DNA from 3 places in the Rhodococcus sp. NPDC003383 genome. Region 2 is predicted to be linked to each of the others. Evidence: riboswitches for the same ligand, from Rfam matches in the RefSeq annotation. Region 2 holds a riboswitch; each other region holds the start of a gene.
What was found. Region 2 has a riboswitch for thiamine pyrophosphate ahead of thiC (phosphomethylpyrimidine synthase ThiC). Riboswitches for the same ligand answer to the same signal wherever they lie in the genome.

Region 1: another riboswitch for thiamine pyrophosphate. It lies ahead of thiO (glycine oxidase ThiO); the one in region 2 lies ahead of thiC (phosphomethylpyrimidine synthase ThiC).
Region 3: another riboswitch for thiamine pyrophosphate. It lies ahead of ACWDTS_RS09290 (TenA family protein); the one in region 2 lies ahead of thiC (phosphomethylpyrimidine synthase ThiC).

Annotation. Positions count from the first base shown of each region.
Region 1 is NZ_JBSFRG010000002.1:69,037-73,704, reverse strand. It holds gene ACWDTS_RS02275 (ABC transporter permease) at 1-25, opposite strand, end outside; gene ACWDTS_RS02270 (ABC transporter ATP-binding protein) at 25-954, opposite strand; gene thiG (thiazole synthase) at 1,031-1,816, opposite strand; gene thiS (sulfur carrier protein ThiS) at 1,809-2,024, opposite strand; gene thiO (glycine oxidase ThiO) at 2,024-3,085, opposite strand; TPP riboswitch at 3,083-3,197, opposite strand; gene thiE (thiamine phosphate synthase) at 3,224-3,913, shown strand; gene ACWDTS_RS02245 (NUDIX hydrolase) at 3,918-4,668, opposite strand, start outside.
Region 2 is NZ_JBSFRG010000010.1:88,670-93,337, reverse strand. It holds gene ACWDTS_RS11580 (MDR family MFS transporter) at 1-83, opposite strand, end outside; gene thiC (phosphomethylpyrimidine synthase ThiC) at 212-1,942, opposite strand; TPP riboswitch at 1,941-2,050, opposite strand; gene ACWDTS_RS11570 (hypothetical protein) at 2,168-2,332, opposite strand; gene ACWDTS_RS11565 (PHA/PHB synthase family protein) at 2,379-4,061, shown strand; gene nadC (carboxylating nicotinate-nucleotide diphosphorylase) at 4,186-4,668, opposite strand, start outside.
Region 3 is NZ_JBSFRG010000007.1:148,474-153,141, reverse strand. It holds gene ACWDTS_RS09295 (amino acid adenylation domain-containing protein) at 1-2,054, opposite strand, end outside; TPP riboswitch at 2,327-2,424, shown strand; gene ACWDTS_RS09290 (TenA family protein) at 2,417-3,136, shown strand; gene ACWDTS_RS09285 (ABC transporter substrate-binding protein) at 3,121-4,140, shown strand; gene ACWDTS_RS09280 (ABC transporter permease) at 4,121-4,668, shown strand, end outside.

The DNA.
Region 1 (4,668 bases), on a different contig from region 2:
GCAACGTGTCGATCGCCACGCTCATCACAGGCCACCCTTCATCACGGAATCGGCGCCGGTGCCGTGGAACTGCACGTCGCCACCGGTCATCTTCATGAACGCCTCTTCCAGCGAGGCCTGCTGTCCGGCGAGTTCGTGCAGCACCACCGACCGGGCGGCGGCGAGCTCTCCGACCTCCGCCGCGGTCGCGCCGGTGACCACGAGCGCACCGTCGTCGTCGTGGACGGCGTACCCGCGCTCGACGAGCGCGGCCCGCAGGACGTCGAGTTGGGGGCTGCGCACCCGCACCACCGCTTCGGAGGCCTGCGCGACGAATGCGTCGACGGAGGTGTCGGCGATGAGCCGGCCCCGCCCGATCACCAGCAGGTGGTCGGCGGTCTGCGCCATCTCCGACAGCAGGTGACTCGACACCAGAACGGTCCGGCCCTCGGCTGCGAGTGCCTGCATGAACCGCCTGATCCACACGATCCCCTCGGGATCGAGCCCGTTGACCGGCTCGTCGAACAACAGCACCTGCGGATCGCCGAGCAGGGCCCCGGCCAGACCGAGACGCTGTGACATGCCGAGCGAGAACCCACCCGCGCGTTTGTTCGCGACCTCGGTCAGGCCCACCTGACGCAGCACTTCCTCGACCCGCGACGCGGGCAGCCCGTTCGACGCGGCCATCCACCGCAGGTGCGCGCGGGCCGACCGGTTCGGATGCACCCACTTCGCGTCGAGCAGCGCCCCGACGGTGCGCAGCGGCCGCTGCAACTCCCGGTAGGGTCGCCCGCCGATCAGGGCGGTGCCGGCAGTGGGCCGGTCGAGACCGAGGATCAGCCGCATCGTCGTGGTCTTACCGGCACCGTTCGGACCGAGGAAGCCGGTGACGATGCCGGGCCGGACCGTGAACGTCACGTCGTCGACTGCCGTCGTCGATCCGAAGGTCTTGGTCAGTCCCGTCACTTCGATCATGACCCCTACCCTGCCCGATCCATCCGGAATGTGCAGGGACACGCCCGACGAGCAGCCGCCGGATCCGACACCGGCCCTAGGGTTCGAGCGGCGAGGACGCCTGCGCCCAGAACCGCTTCGGGATCCGTCCGGCGTGCCGGGCCCGGAAACCTGCCTCGACGGCGTGCCGCATCGCCGACGCCATGAGAGCCGGGTCCTTGGCCCGGGTCACCGCGGTCGCGAGCAGCACCGCGTCGCAGCCCAGTTCCATCGCGAGGGCGGCGTCGGACGCGGTGCCGATGCCCGCGTCGAGCACCACCGGGACACCGGCGGCTTCGACGATCATCTCGATGTGGTGCGGATTGGCGATGCCCAGTCCGGTGCCGATCGGCGAGCCGAGCGGCATCACCGCCGCGCATCCGACGTCCTCGAGGCGCTTCGCGAGGACCGGATCGTCCGTCGTGTACGGCAGGACCACGAACCCGTCGTCGACGAGTTGCTCTGCCGCCGAGACCAATTCGATGGCGTCGGGCAGCAGGGTGCGTTCGTCGGCGATGACCTCGAGCTTGACCCAATCGGTTTCGAGGGCCTCGCGGCCCAGTTGCGCGGTGAGCACCGCTTCCTTCGCGCCGCGGCAGCCCGCGGTGTTCGGGAGCGGGGTGATGTCGAGGCGGCGCAGCAGGTCGAGCACCCCGGTGCCGGAGGCGGCGTCGACGCGTCGCATGGCGACGGTGGTCAGTTCGGTACCCGAGGCGACGAGCGCTTCCTCGAGCACCGCGAGATTCGCGGCGCCGCCGGTGCCGGTGATCAACCGCGACGCGAAGGTGCGTCCGGCGATGGTCAGCTGCGGCAGGTCGTGTGCCGGGTCACGGAGCTCAGCCACCCTGGACCGCCGTGAGAATCTCGATCTGCCAGCCCTTTCCGACCGGTTCGGACCACCGCCCGCGCGGGAACACCGCGCCGTCGACGGCGATCGCGATGCCCTTCTCCGGCAGCCCCAGCTGCACCAGCAGTTCGGCGACCGTCGGCGCCTCGGCGAAGTAGTGGTCCTCACCGTTGACGGTGATCCCCACCGAGATCGGGTTCGTCATCACAGCCCTTCCTTCGAAAATCTTTGCGGGTCGGCGTTTTTCGCTTCGGCGAGCGGATCGTCGGCGAGTTCGGCGAGCACGGCGTCCGCGGTGATCGGGGTGAACAGGACCCCGTTGCGTCCGTGCCCGGTCGCGGCGACGACCCGTTCGGACAGCCGCCCGATCAACGGCAGGTTGTCCGGGCTCATCGGCCGCAGTCCCGCCGTCGCCTCGTACAGCTCGTACTCGCCGATCGCCGGCAGCAGCGCTTCCGCATCGGCGATGAGGTCCCGCACCCCGGCGACCGTCACCTGCGTGTCGTCGGCCTCGTACTGGGTGGCGCCGACGACGAGACCGTCGCCGCGCGGCACCAGATAGGCCGGCCGGCCGTGCACACTGCCGCGGATGGTGCGGCTCGGGGCGGGGGTGACACCGGGCCGGGCCCGCAACCGCAGGATCTCGCCCTTGACGGGCCGCACCGGAAGGCCCGGCCACAACCGGGCCGACGCCGAACCCGCCGCGAGCACCACCCGGTCCGCGGGCAGCGCGTCGAGCGAATCGACCGCGGTCGCGACGAACCGCACCCCGGCCTCGACGCAGGCGCGATGCAGGGCGTCGACGAGGATCCTGTTGTCCACGGCCAGTTCCGTCGGGGCGAGCAACCCGAGACGGATCCGCGGGCCGAGCGACGGCTCGAGCTCCCGGATCTCGGCACGGGTGAGCACCCGCATCTCGTGGCCCTGCGCCTGCACCCATTCCGCGACGGTGCGCAGGTCGGCGGCGTCGGCGGCATCCAGCGCGACAGTGAGGGACCCGTCCGAAGTGAACAGGTCACACCCGGTCGCGCGCTGCAACCGGTCCCCGAACTCCGGCCAGCGCGCGAGTGACGCCGCGCCCAGTTCCAGGACGTGTTCCTCGCCGGGCCAGCCCTCCGACAGCGGCGCGAGCATGCCACCGGCGACCCAGGATGCGCCCGCTCCGGGGGTCGGGTCGTGCACTGTCACGTCCCAGCCGGCGCTCGCCGCGCGCCACGCGATCGACAACCCGATGACACCGCCACCGACGACGGCTACCGTTCCCATCCTGCGTCCACCTCACTCCCTGCGCCGGCATGATCCGGGTCAGGTCATAACGGTCGGGGCCGGCAGGCCCCCTCTCAGCCCCGCGTTCCCCGGGACTCCCGTGTTGTCATCTCTCCCTCAGAGGTTACCGTCTGGGCTGTGACTTCCTATCGTGGCAACCATCCTTCACCTCGGGAACGACTCGCGGACGCGCGTCTGTACCTGTGCACCGACGCCCGCCGGGACACCGGCGACCTGGCTCGATTCGCGGAGGAAGCCCTCGCCGGCGGAGTCGACATCATCCAGTTGCGTGACAAGGACTCGGCGGGCGAGAAGAAGTTCGGCCGCCTCGAGGCACGCGACGAACTGGCCGCGCTCGAGATCCTCGCCGACGCGTGCCGGCGCCACGGCGCACTGCTCGCCGTCAACGACCGCGCCGACATCGCACTGGCGGCGGGCGCGGACATCCTGCATCTGGGTCAGGGGGATCTGCCGGTCGCCCACGCCCGCAACATCCTGGGTCCGGACATCGTCATCGGCCGATCCACGGGCAGCCGCGCACAGGCGTCCCTCGCCGAGATCGAGGAGGGTGTCGACTACTTCGCGTCCGGCCCGGTGTGGGACACCCCGACCAAGCCGGGCCGCACCGCGGCGGGTCTGGAGGTCATCCGGGAGGTCGCTCAGTCGCATCCGACCCGTCCGTGGTTCGCGATCGGCGGGATCGACATCGAGCGACTGCCCGAGGTGGTCGCCGCCGGCGCCACCCGTGTCGCGGTGGTTCGGGCGATCACGAAGGCCGCCGATCCGCGTGCCGCGGCCGCTGCGCTGAAGGCCGGTCTACCTGCGTAACCGTCTACAGCCAGTCGAGGACGGTCGAGGGCGACAACGCGATCACCGAATCGGGCAGGCGCTCCCGTAGCCCGCGGTCGGCGGTCACGACCACCGTCACCTCCGACGTGAGGGTGGCGGTCGCCCCGGCGAGGCGGGCCAGTTCGTCGTCCCCGCTTCCGGTGGCGGCGTGCACCGGGATGCGGGCGTCCTCGACGATCGCATCCCGGGCCTGGCCTTCGAGCACGGCCTCGATCTGCGTCACCCAGCCGAACCCGCCGTCGGGCAGTTCGAGGGTCCGGGGCAGCACCGCCGCCAGTTCGTTCAGCAGTGCCCCGGTCGCTCCCGGCCGGTCGCGCCACCAGCCGGTCGGGCGGGAGCCGAGCACGTTCGCGGTGTCGAGCAGGACCCGGACCACGCGGGTGCGCAGCGTCGGCCAGGACGCGGCGAACCCCGCGTGCAGCGCCATCGCCTCGACCTCGACCTCCGGCACCCATCGCAGTTCGGTGCTCTCGCCGTTGGGGACGGTGGCCAGCGGGATCCCGGCGTCGGCGACGACGGTCGTGTAGGTCCAGCCGCCGACGACCCCGGCGGTGACGCGCTCGGTTCGGACCGCAACCACCGACACGTCGATGCCGGTCTCCTCGTGCGCTTCGCGTACCGCGGCGTCGACGGTGCTTTCGTGGCTGTCGCGGGCGCCGCCGGGCAGCGCCCAGGTTCCGCCCTGGTGACTCCACGCGGCGCGGTGTTGCAGCAGCACCGCGGGCCGGCCGTCG
Region 2 (4,668 bases):
CCGCTGAGGATGGAGAGGATCTCGCGGTGCGTGAACGCGACCGATGCGGCCGGGTCGGCACGGTCGCGGTCGGTGCCCGTCACCGTTCCACTCTGTGCCCGGCCCGGCCCGTCGGCAAGTACCACCTGTCGTCAGCGGCGTGACCTCGCCGGACACGCCCGGCGTGCTCGCCGACCCGACCCTGCCGCCGTCCCGTTCCGCCGGCGAACCCTCAGGGGGACGGGACGGCGGGTGTCTCGAGGTAGACCGTGCCGCCGGCGGCCCGGAACTCGGCGGATTTGTGCTGCATCCCGGCGACGACCGCCTGCTCGGTGGCATCACCGAACCGGTCCCGGATGTCCTGGGAGATGCGCATGGAGCAGAACTTCGGCCCGCACATCGAGCAGAAGTGCGCGGTCTTGGCCGGTTCGGCCGGCAGCGTCTCGTCGTGGAACTCCTCGGCGGTCTCCGGATCCAGGGACAGAGCGAACTGGTCCCGCCACCGGAACTCGAAACGCGCCTTCGACAACGCGTCGTCACGCTCGGCGGCACCGGGATGACCCTTGGCGAGGTCCGCGGCGTGGGCGGCGATCTTGTACGTGATCACCCCGGTCTTCACGTCGTCCCGGTTCGGCAGTCCCAGATGCTCCTTCGGCGTGACGTAGCACAGCATCGCCGTGCCGTAGCGGGCGATCTCGGCGGCCCCGATCGCGGAGGTGATGTGGTCGTAGCCCGGGGCGATGTCGGTCACCAGCGGGCCCAGGGTGTAGAAGGGCGCGCCGTGACACAGCTTCTGCTGCCGCTCCACGTTCTCCCGCACCAGGTGCAGCGGGACGTGGCCGGGCCCCTCCACCATGACCTGCACGTCGTGGGCCCAGGCGCGGGCGGTCAGCTCGGCGAGGGTGTCCAGCTCGGCGAACTGGGCGGCGTCGTTGGCGTCGGCGATCGACCCGGGCCGCAGCCCGTCACCGAGGGAGAAAGCGACGTCGTAGCGGGCGAAGATCTCGCAGAGCTCGTCGAAGTGGGTGTAGAGGAAATTCTCCTCGTGGTGGGCCAGGCACCACCCGGCCATGATCGACCCGCCCCGGGAGACGATGCCGGTGACCCGCTCGGCGGTCAGCGGCACGTAGCGCAGCAGTACCCCGGCATGGATGGTCATGTAGTCCACGCCCTGTTCGCACTGCTCGATCACGGTGTCGCGGAAAATCTCCCAGGTCAACGCCTCCGCCTGCCCGTTGACCTTCTCCAGGGCCTGGTAGATCGGCACCGTGCCGATCGGCACCGGGGAGTTGCGGATGATCCACTCCCGGGTGGTGTGGATGTCCTCGCCGGTGGACAGGTCCATCACGGTGTCCGCGCCCCAGCGGGTGGCCCAGCGCATCTTGTCCACCTCCTCGGCGATGGAGCCGGTCACCGCCGAGTTGCCGATGTTGGCGTTGATCTTCACCAGGAACGCCCTGCCGATGATCATCGGCTCGGACTCGGGATGGTTGATGTTGGCCGGGATGATCGCCCGCCCCGCCGCCAGTTCGGTGCGTACCAGTTCCACATCGCAGTTCTCCCGCAATGCCACGAACCGCATCTCCTGGGTGATGATCCCGGCCCTGGCGTAGTGCATCTGCGTGACCGTCCGGCCCGCCTTCGCCCGCACCGGGACGCGGCGGGGGCCTTTCCACTCCCGGGACGCCTCACCACGCCGGGCGGCCGAGCGACCGTCGTCGAGCAGATCCCGTTCCCGGCCCGGGTACTGCTCGACGTCGCCGCGAGCGGCGATCCAGGAGGCCCGTGCCGGCGGGAGCCCGACCTCCGGGTCGCTGCCGGGACCCTCGGTGCGGTAGACCCGCAGTGGCGGGTTCGGGACCCCGCCCGGGGAGTTCTCCAAGCGGATTTCCGTGACGGGAACGTGGAGGTCGTGTTCCTCGTCGTGGACATGGGTCAGGGCATGGGGGTTCGATGCGCTCATCGGAACTGTGCCTACTTCCTTCGCCGGCATTACCCGGACAGGTTCGACGGTCGCAGGCTGCGTCAGCCCGATCTCAGCCCCTGCAATAGGGCTCCCGTGTGGACGGCACCGACACTAACACCGTTGCCGGCCCGGGTATCCCACCAGGGTCCGCACCGACGGTGCGCCTTCAGGGACTTGCGTTGCTGTGATGGATGTTTCGTGGTCACGATGGATGTTTCGTGGTCACGCGGATTGGGCATCGCCGAGATCGCACCCTGATGCTGTCGATATCCATTCGTACACCGCTGCTTCCGTCGTCCGGAACGTCGCGCCGAGCTCCTCCGCGTCGAGATACATACTGCTTGAATGTGCTGTCTTGTAATGCAATTCGATATCGTCGGCCGCCACGGCACCTATGCGGTGCGACAATTCAGGTGTCGAAGGGAGACCCGCGATGACCCAGACACGACCCGTGATCAGGGACGACGTCGAGGAATCGATCGGCGGTGGCGAGGACGTCGCACCCCCTGGGCTCGGGATGGCCCTCGGCGCCCTGGCCGATGTGTTCGGCCACGGACGGACAGTGGCCCGGCACAGCGCCGCGTTCGGCAAGGAACTGGCGAAGATCGCCGTCGGCCGGTCGACGGTGGCCCCGGCCAAGGGCGATCGCCGGTTCGCCGACCCGGCATGGGATACACACCCGGCCTACCACCGCCTCGAACAGACCTACCTGGCGGCCACGGGCGCCGTCGACGGCGTGGTCGACGACGTCGGCCGCGCGATCGACGCGCGCCGGGCGGCCGAGGCCAAATTCGCAGCCGACATCCTCACCGCGGCTCTGGCCCCGACGAACTACCTGTGGACCAACCCCGCGGCACTGAAGGAAGCGTTCGACACCGCCGGACTCAGTCTGGTGCGCGGCACCAAGCATTTCGTCACCGATGTGATCGAGAACCGGGGCATGCCGTCGATGGTGCCGCGCGACGCCTTCACCGTCGGTAAGGACCTCGCGGTGACCCCGGGAGCGGTGGTCTCCCGCGACCCGGTCGCCGAGGTGATCCAGTACACCCCCACCACGACCACGGTGCGCAGCCGGCCGGTGCTGGTGGTGCCGCCACCGATCGGCCGGTACTACTTCCTGGACCTGCGGCCGGGACGCAGCTTCGTCGAGTACAACGTCGGCCGGGGCCTGCAGACCTTCATGCTGTCGTGGCGCAATCCCAGCGCCGAGCAGGGCGACTGGGACATGGACACCTACGCCGCGCGGATACTCCGGGCGATCGACGAGGTGCGGGAGATCACCGGCAGCGACGACGTGAACCTGATCGGGTTCTGCGCCGGCGGCATCCTCGCCACTACGGCGCTCAACCATCTCGCCGCTCAGGGCGATGACCGGGTGCACAGCATGGCGTACGCGGTGACGATGCTCGACTTCGGTAACCCGGCCTTGCTCGGCGCGTTCGCGCGCCCCGCGCTGGTCCGGTTCGCGAAGGGCCGCTCGCGCCGCAAGGGCCTGATCAGCGCCCGGGACATGGGCTCGGCGTTCACCTGGATGCGTCCGAACGATCTGGTGTTCAACTACGTCGTCAACAACTACCTGATGGGACGCACCCCGCCGGCGTTCGACATCCTCGCCTGGAACGCCGACGGCACCAACCTGCCCGGCGCCCTGCACGGTCAGTTCCTCGACATCTTCCGCGACAATCTGCTCGTCGAGCCGGGCGGGCTCACCGTGCTGGACACGCCGGTGGACCTGAAGTCGATCACCGTGCCCACCTTCGTCTCCGGTGCCATCGCCGATCACCTGACCGCGTGGCGCAGCTGCTACCGCACCACCCAATTGCTCGGCGGCGACACCGAGTTCGTGCTCAGCTTCTCCGGGCACATCGCCAGCCTGGTCAACCCGCCCGGCAACCCCAAGGCCCACTACTGGACCGGCGGCACACCGGGCCCGGATCCGGACACCTGGCTCGAGCACGCCGAACGACAGCAGGGCAGCTGGTGGGAGGCCTGGGCGGACTGGGCAATCGCCCGCAGCGGAGAGGAGACCGCCGCACCCGCCGCACCCGGCAGCGACCGGTATCCGCCGCTCGAGGCTGCCCCCGGCCGGTACGTGCGCGACCTTCCCGCCGACTGACCACCGGCCTGCACCCTGCATCAGGACAGCGGCCGCGGTGCCGAGCTCTCGTCACCGCGGCCGACTCCGCTCACTTCGCCTGGCGCGGAGGAAGATTCGCGCCGGATCGACGCCCGAACCGGTGTTACATGTCCAGGCCGAGATCGAGGACCGTCACCGAGTGCGTGAGCGCCCCGACCGCGAGGTAGTCGACGCCGGTGCGCGCGTAGTCCGCGGCGACCTCGAGGGTCAGCCCACCGGACGATTCGAGCCGGGTCTGCGGCGCGTGGGTGTTGCGGCGCTGCACCGCGATCTGCGTCTGCCACACCGGGAAGTTGTCGAGCAGGATCAGCTCGGCCTTCTCGGCGAGCACCTCGTCGAACTGTTCGAGGCTGTCCACCTCGACCTCGCACGGGATGCCCGGGGCGTGCGCACGCACCGCGCGCAGCGCCGCGACCACCGAACCGGCGGCGGCGACGTGGTTGTCCTTGATGAGCGCCTCGTCGCCGAGACCCATGCGGTGGTTGACGCCGCCACCGACACGCACCGAGTACTTCTGCAGGGCGCGCATCCCGGGCAGCGTCTTGCGGCTGTCGCGGATCTTCGCCTCGGTTCCGGCGACCGCGTC
Region 3 (4,668 bases), on a different contig from region 2:
ACGACGGTCGGTGCGTCGAAGAAGTCCTGGACGGACAGCGGCCGGCCGACTCGGGCCGAGATGCGCGAGACCGCGCGGACCGCGGCGAGCGAGTTGCCGCCGAGCGCGAAGAAGTCGTCGTCGCCGCCGACCCGATCCCGCCCGAGCATCTCGGCGAACACCTCGGCGACCGCCGTCTCGGTGGCCGTCTCGAGCGGGCGATCGTCACCGGTCGCGGCGGAGGTCTCGGGCGCGGGCAGTGCCGCGCGGTCGAGCTTGCCGCTGGTGGTGAGCGGGAACTCGTCGAGCACGGTGTACGCGGTCGGGACCATGTAGTCGGGCAGGGACGCGGAGAGCGCGGCGCCCAGCGCCTCCTCGTCCCACGTGGCGCCCGGGTGCAGCCGCACGTACGCGACGAGGCGATCACCCAGGGTCTCGTCGGCATGCACGCGAACGGCGGCCTGGGCGATGCCGTCCTGCCGGGTGAGGGTTTCCTCGATCTCACCCAGTTCGATGCGCAGTCCGCGGATCTTGACCTGGAAGTCGCTGCGTCCGAGGTATTCCAGCTCGTCCGAGCGGGAACGCACCACGAGGTCGCCGGTCCGGTACATGCGTTCGCCGGGCGCCCCGTAGGGATTGGCGACGAACCGTTCCGCGGTCAGGTCCGGCCGGCCGACATATCCGAGCGCCAATTGTGTTCCGGCCAGGTACAACTCGCCCTCCGCGCCGGCCGGAACCCAGTTCAGGGCGCTGTCGAGGATCAGCAGGTCGGTGTCGGCGATGGGCGCGCCGATCGGCACCGAGTCGATGTCGGCATCGGTGACCTCGTGATGGGTCACGTCGACGGCCGCCTCGGTGGGCCCGTACAGGTTGTGGACCGCGACCCCGGGCAGCAGTTCCCGTACCAGTACCGCGATACGCGCCGGCAGCGCTTCACCGGATGCGAACAGGTACCGAAGAGGGGTGAGCGAATCGAGCTCGGCCTCGGCGACGAACACCGCGAGCATGGACGGCACGAAATGCGCGACGGTGACCCCGCGGTCGCGCATGAGATCCGCCAGGTAGCGCGGGTCCCGGTGCCCCTCGGGCACGGCGACGAGAAGACGCGCGCCGGCCTGCAACGGCCAGAACAACTCCCACACGGACACGTCGAAGGTGACCGGAGTCTTGTGCAGCACCACGTCCGCAGGTCCCAGCCGGTACTGCTCCTGGCGCCAGCGCAGGTTGGTGACGATCGCCTCGTGGGTCACCGCCACGCCCTTGGGCCGGCCGGTGGATCCGGAGGTGAAGATGACGTAGGCGGTGTCGGCGGCGTGCAGGGGACGACGGCGGTCGGCATCGGTGAGCGGGTCCGCCGATTCCGATCCGAGGTCGAGGGCCGTCACGTCGAGCACCTCGATCCCGTCTGCGGGCACCGGCGCAGCGGTCTCGGTGAGCAGGACCGCGGGCTCGGCGACCTCGAGGATGTAGGCCAGTCGCTCGGCGGGATGGTCCGGGTCGAGCGGCACGTACGCACCGCCTGCCTCGAGCACCGCGTACACGGCCACGAGCAGATCGAAGGACCGGCGCAGGGCGACGGCGACGGTGAGACCCGGCCCGACACCGGACTCGACGAGGCGGCGGGCCAGCCGCCGGGACCGGTCCGCCAGCTCGGCGTAGGTGTACTCGGCGCCGTCGAACTCGACGGCCACGGCGTCGGGAGTGGCGGCGGCCTGCGCGGCGAAGGCGGCGGGCAGGGTGTCCGGTCGCGCCGGCTCCGGCGACGCCTGCTCCTCCCCCGCGAACGCGGCGAGGTCCTCGGACAGTTCGGCCAGAGCGACGGCGACCTCGTCGGGACCACTCCCGGCGAGCCCGGGCAGCAGTCCGGTGAGCACGACGGGAACGAGTGCGTCGGGTCCGATCGCGTCGCCCATGGCGGCGCCGAGCGCAGCCAGTTCCTCGTTGAGGCCGGCGTAGGTGACGACGGCACCGTCGCGCACCAGAGCGACCCGTTCGGGGTCACGCGAGACGACATTCGCGATCAGTCGCGGCAGATTCTCGAGTTCCGACCGTCCGGAATCCTCGACATCCCGCATCCCGTATTCCACCTTTCCCCACATCGCTGTGCGCAGGCGGAGTCGCCGTCGACACCCTCCCGCGACCGCCCGAGCGCGAGCCGGGAGGTCTCGCAGCATGGTCGTCGCACGGAATCGTCGGGCCCTTCACACCGCCGGAGACCGCGCTGACGATCGCCAAACATACAGGCTGTTTTGTGTCCACGGAACAGGTTGTCCGGACATTCCCGGCGCAGCCCCCGGGTCCGGTACCCCGGGGGCCCGTTGCGCGGAACGCCCTGCTAAGGTCGCGTTCGTCCGACACGGGGTGCTCCGCGCGCGCGGGGCTGAGATCACACCCGTAGAACCTGCATCAGGTAATGCTGACGAAGGGATGTCCCGGCATGTCTGTGCCTGTCGACGTTTCGCCTCTTGTTTCCACCGACCGCTTCACCGATCGGATGTGGCAGCACACCGAGACGCTGCGCCGGTCGATCGACGACCTCGAATTCCTCCACCGCCTGGGCGACGGAACGCTGCCGCTCGACGCCTTCCGCTTCTACATCGAGCAGGACGCGCTGTACCTCGCCGGGTACGCCAAGGCCCTCGCGCTGTTGTCCGCCAAGTCCCCGGATCCGGCAACCGCCGCGTTCTGGGCGACCAGTGCCGCCACGGCGGCCACCGAGGAGTCGGCGCTGCACAAGAGCCTGCTCACCGGCGGGGTTCTGCCGCCCGGTGAGGCCGCGCCCGCCCACTCCCCCGCCTGCCTCGGGTACGTCTCCTATCTCACGGCGACCGTCGCCACCGAGCCGTACGCGGTCGGTGCTGCGGCCGTGCTGCCGTGTTTCTGGATCTACGCCGAAGTGGGCCGCGACCTCGCCGCCCGCGCCTCCGGGGTCCTCGCCACCGACCCGCAGCACCCGTACGCGCAGTGGGTGACCACCTACGACGCCCCCGAATTCCACGCCGCGGTCGCGACCGCCCGCGAACTGGTCGACGCCGCGGCGGTCGCCGCCACCGACGCCGACCGTGCCGCGATGCTCGACGCGTTCACCGTCGCGACCCGCTACGAGCTGATGTTCTGGGACACCGCGCTGCACCGGCAGGAATGGCCGGAATCGTGACTCTCCGCCGCCTCACCGCCCTGCTGGTCGCGATCGTCGCGATCGCCCTGGTCCCCGCCTGTTCCTCGTCCGAATCGGACGACACGATCCGCTTCGCACTGGACTGGACGCCGAACACCAACCACACCGGCCTGTACGTGGCGATGCAGGAGGGTTTGTTCGACGAGGCCGGTCTCGACGTGGAGATCCTGCCGTACAACAACACGACCCCGGATACCCTCGTCGACGCGGGCAACGCCGAGTTCGGCATCTCCACCCAGGGGATGACGACCTTCGCCCGCGCCGCCGGATCGCACACCGTCTCGGTGCTCGCCCCGCTGCAGCACTGGGCGACCGGCATCGCCGTCAAGGCGGACCGCGCCGATCTCGCGCGGCCGAGAGACCTCGACGGTCACATCTACGCCGGGTTCGGCGATCCCGGCGACGAGGAGACGCTGCGTCAGGTCATCCGCAACGACGGTGGCCGCGGCGAGTTCACGTCCGTCATCCTCGGCACGTCCGCGTACGAGGCGGTGTACTCGGGAACCGCGGACTTCACCGCGTCCTATCTCGCGTGGGAGGGCATCGAGGCCGAACATCGCGGCCTGCCGATGCGCTACTTCTCGTACACCGACTACGGGTTCCCCGACGCCTACGCCATCGTGATCAGCGGCAACGAGGACTGGCTGGCCGAACACCCGGAGCAGGCACGCGCGTTCGTGCAGGCCGTTCAGCGCGGCTACGAGATCGCCGCCGAGGATCCCGAGCGCGCCGCCCGGGACCTCATCGACGCCAACCCGGGGGCCTTCGAGGACGAAGCGCTCGTCTTCGAGAGCCAGCGCATGCTCTCGGCGGACCAGCTGCGCGACGAGAACGGGAACGTGGGCACCCAGACCCTCGAACGCTGGACCGGCTACTCGCGGTTCCTGTACGAGAAGGGTCTGCTCGCCGGACCCGACGGCCGGCCGCTGACCGAGGAGCCGGACTGGTCCACCTACTTCACCGATGACTACCTCACGTCCTGACCCGTCGTCACCGCGCTGGGTCCGCATCGCCGCCCCCGCCGCGGTGGTCGTGCTCGCGCTCGTCGCGCTCTGGCAGCTGTACGTGACGGTCTCCGGGATCCGCCCGCAGGTGCTGCCCTCCCCCGCCCGGGTGCTCGGGCAGGGGTGGGCGCACCGCGACGACCTGGCCGCCCACACGTGGTCGACGTTGCAGGTGACGATCATCGGGTTCGCGGTGTCCCTCGTGGTTGCGTGGGCCCTGTCGATCGTCGTGGACTTCTCGCCGTGGCTGCGCCGCGCGCTGGTGCCACTGTTCGTGGTGTCGCAGACCCTGCCGATCATCGCGATCGCCCCGCTGATGATCATCTGGTTCGGTTTCGGGTTGCTGCCGAAGGTCCTGGTGATCGCGCTGGCGACGTTCTTCCCCATGGCGATCGGGCTGATCGAGGGGTTCGCCGCCGCGGACCGGGAGGCCGGGGCGTTGCTGCGCAGCATGGGCGCGTCCCGCGGCCAGGTGTTCCGGTACGTGCGCCTGCCGTCGGCGCTGCC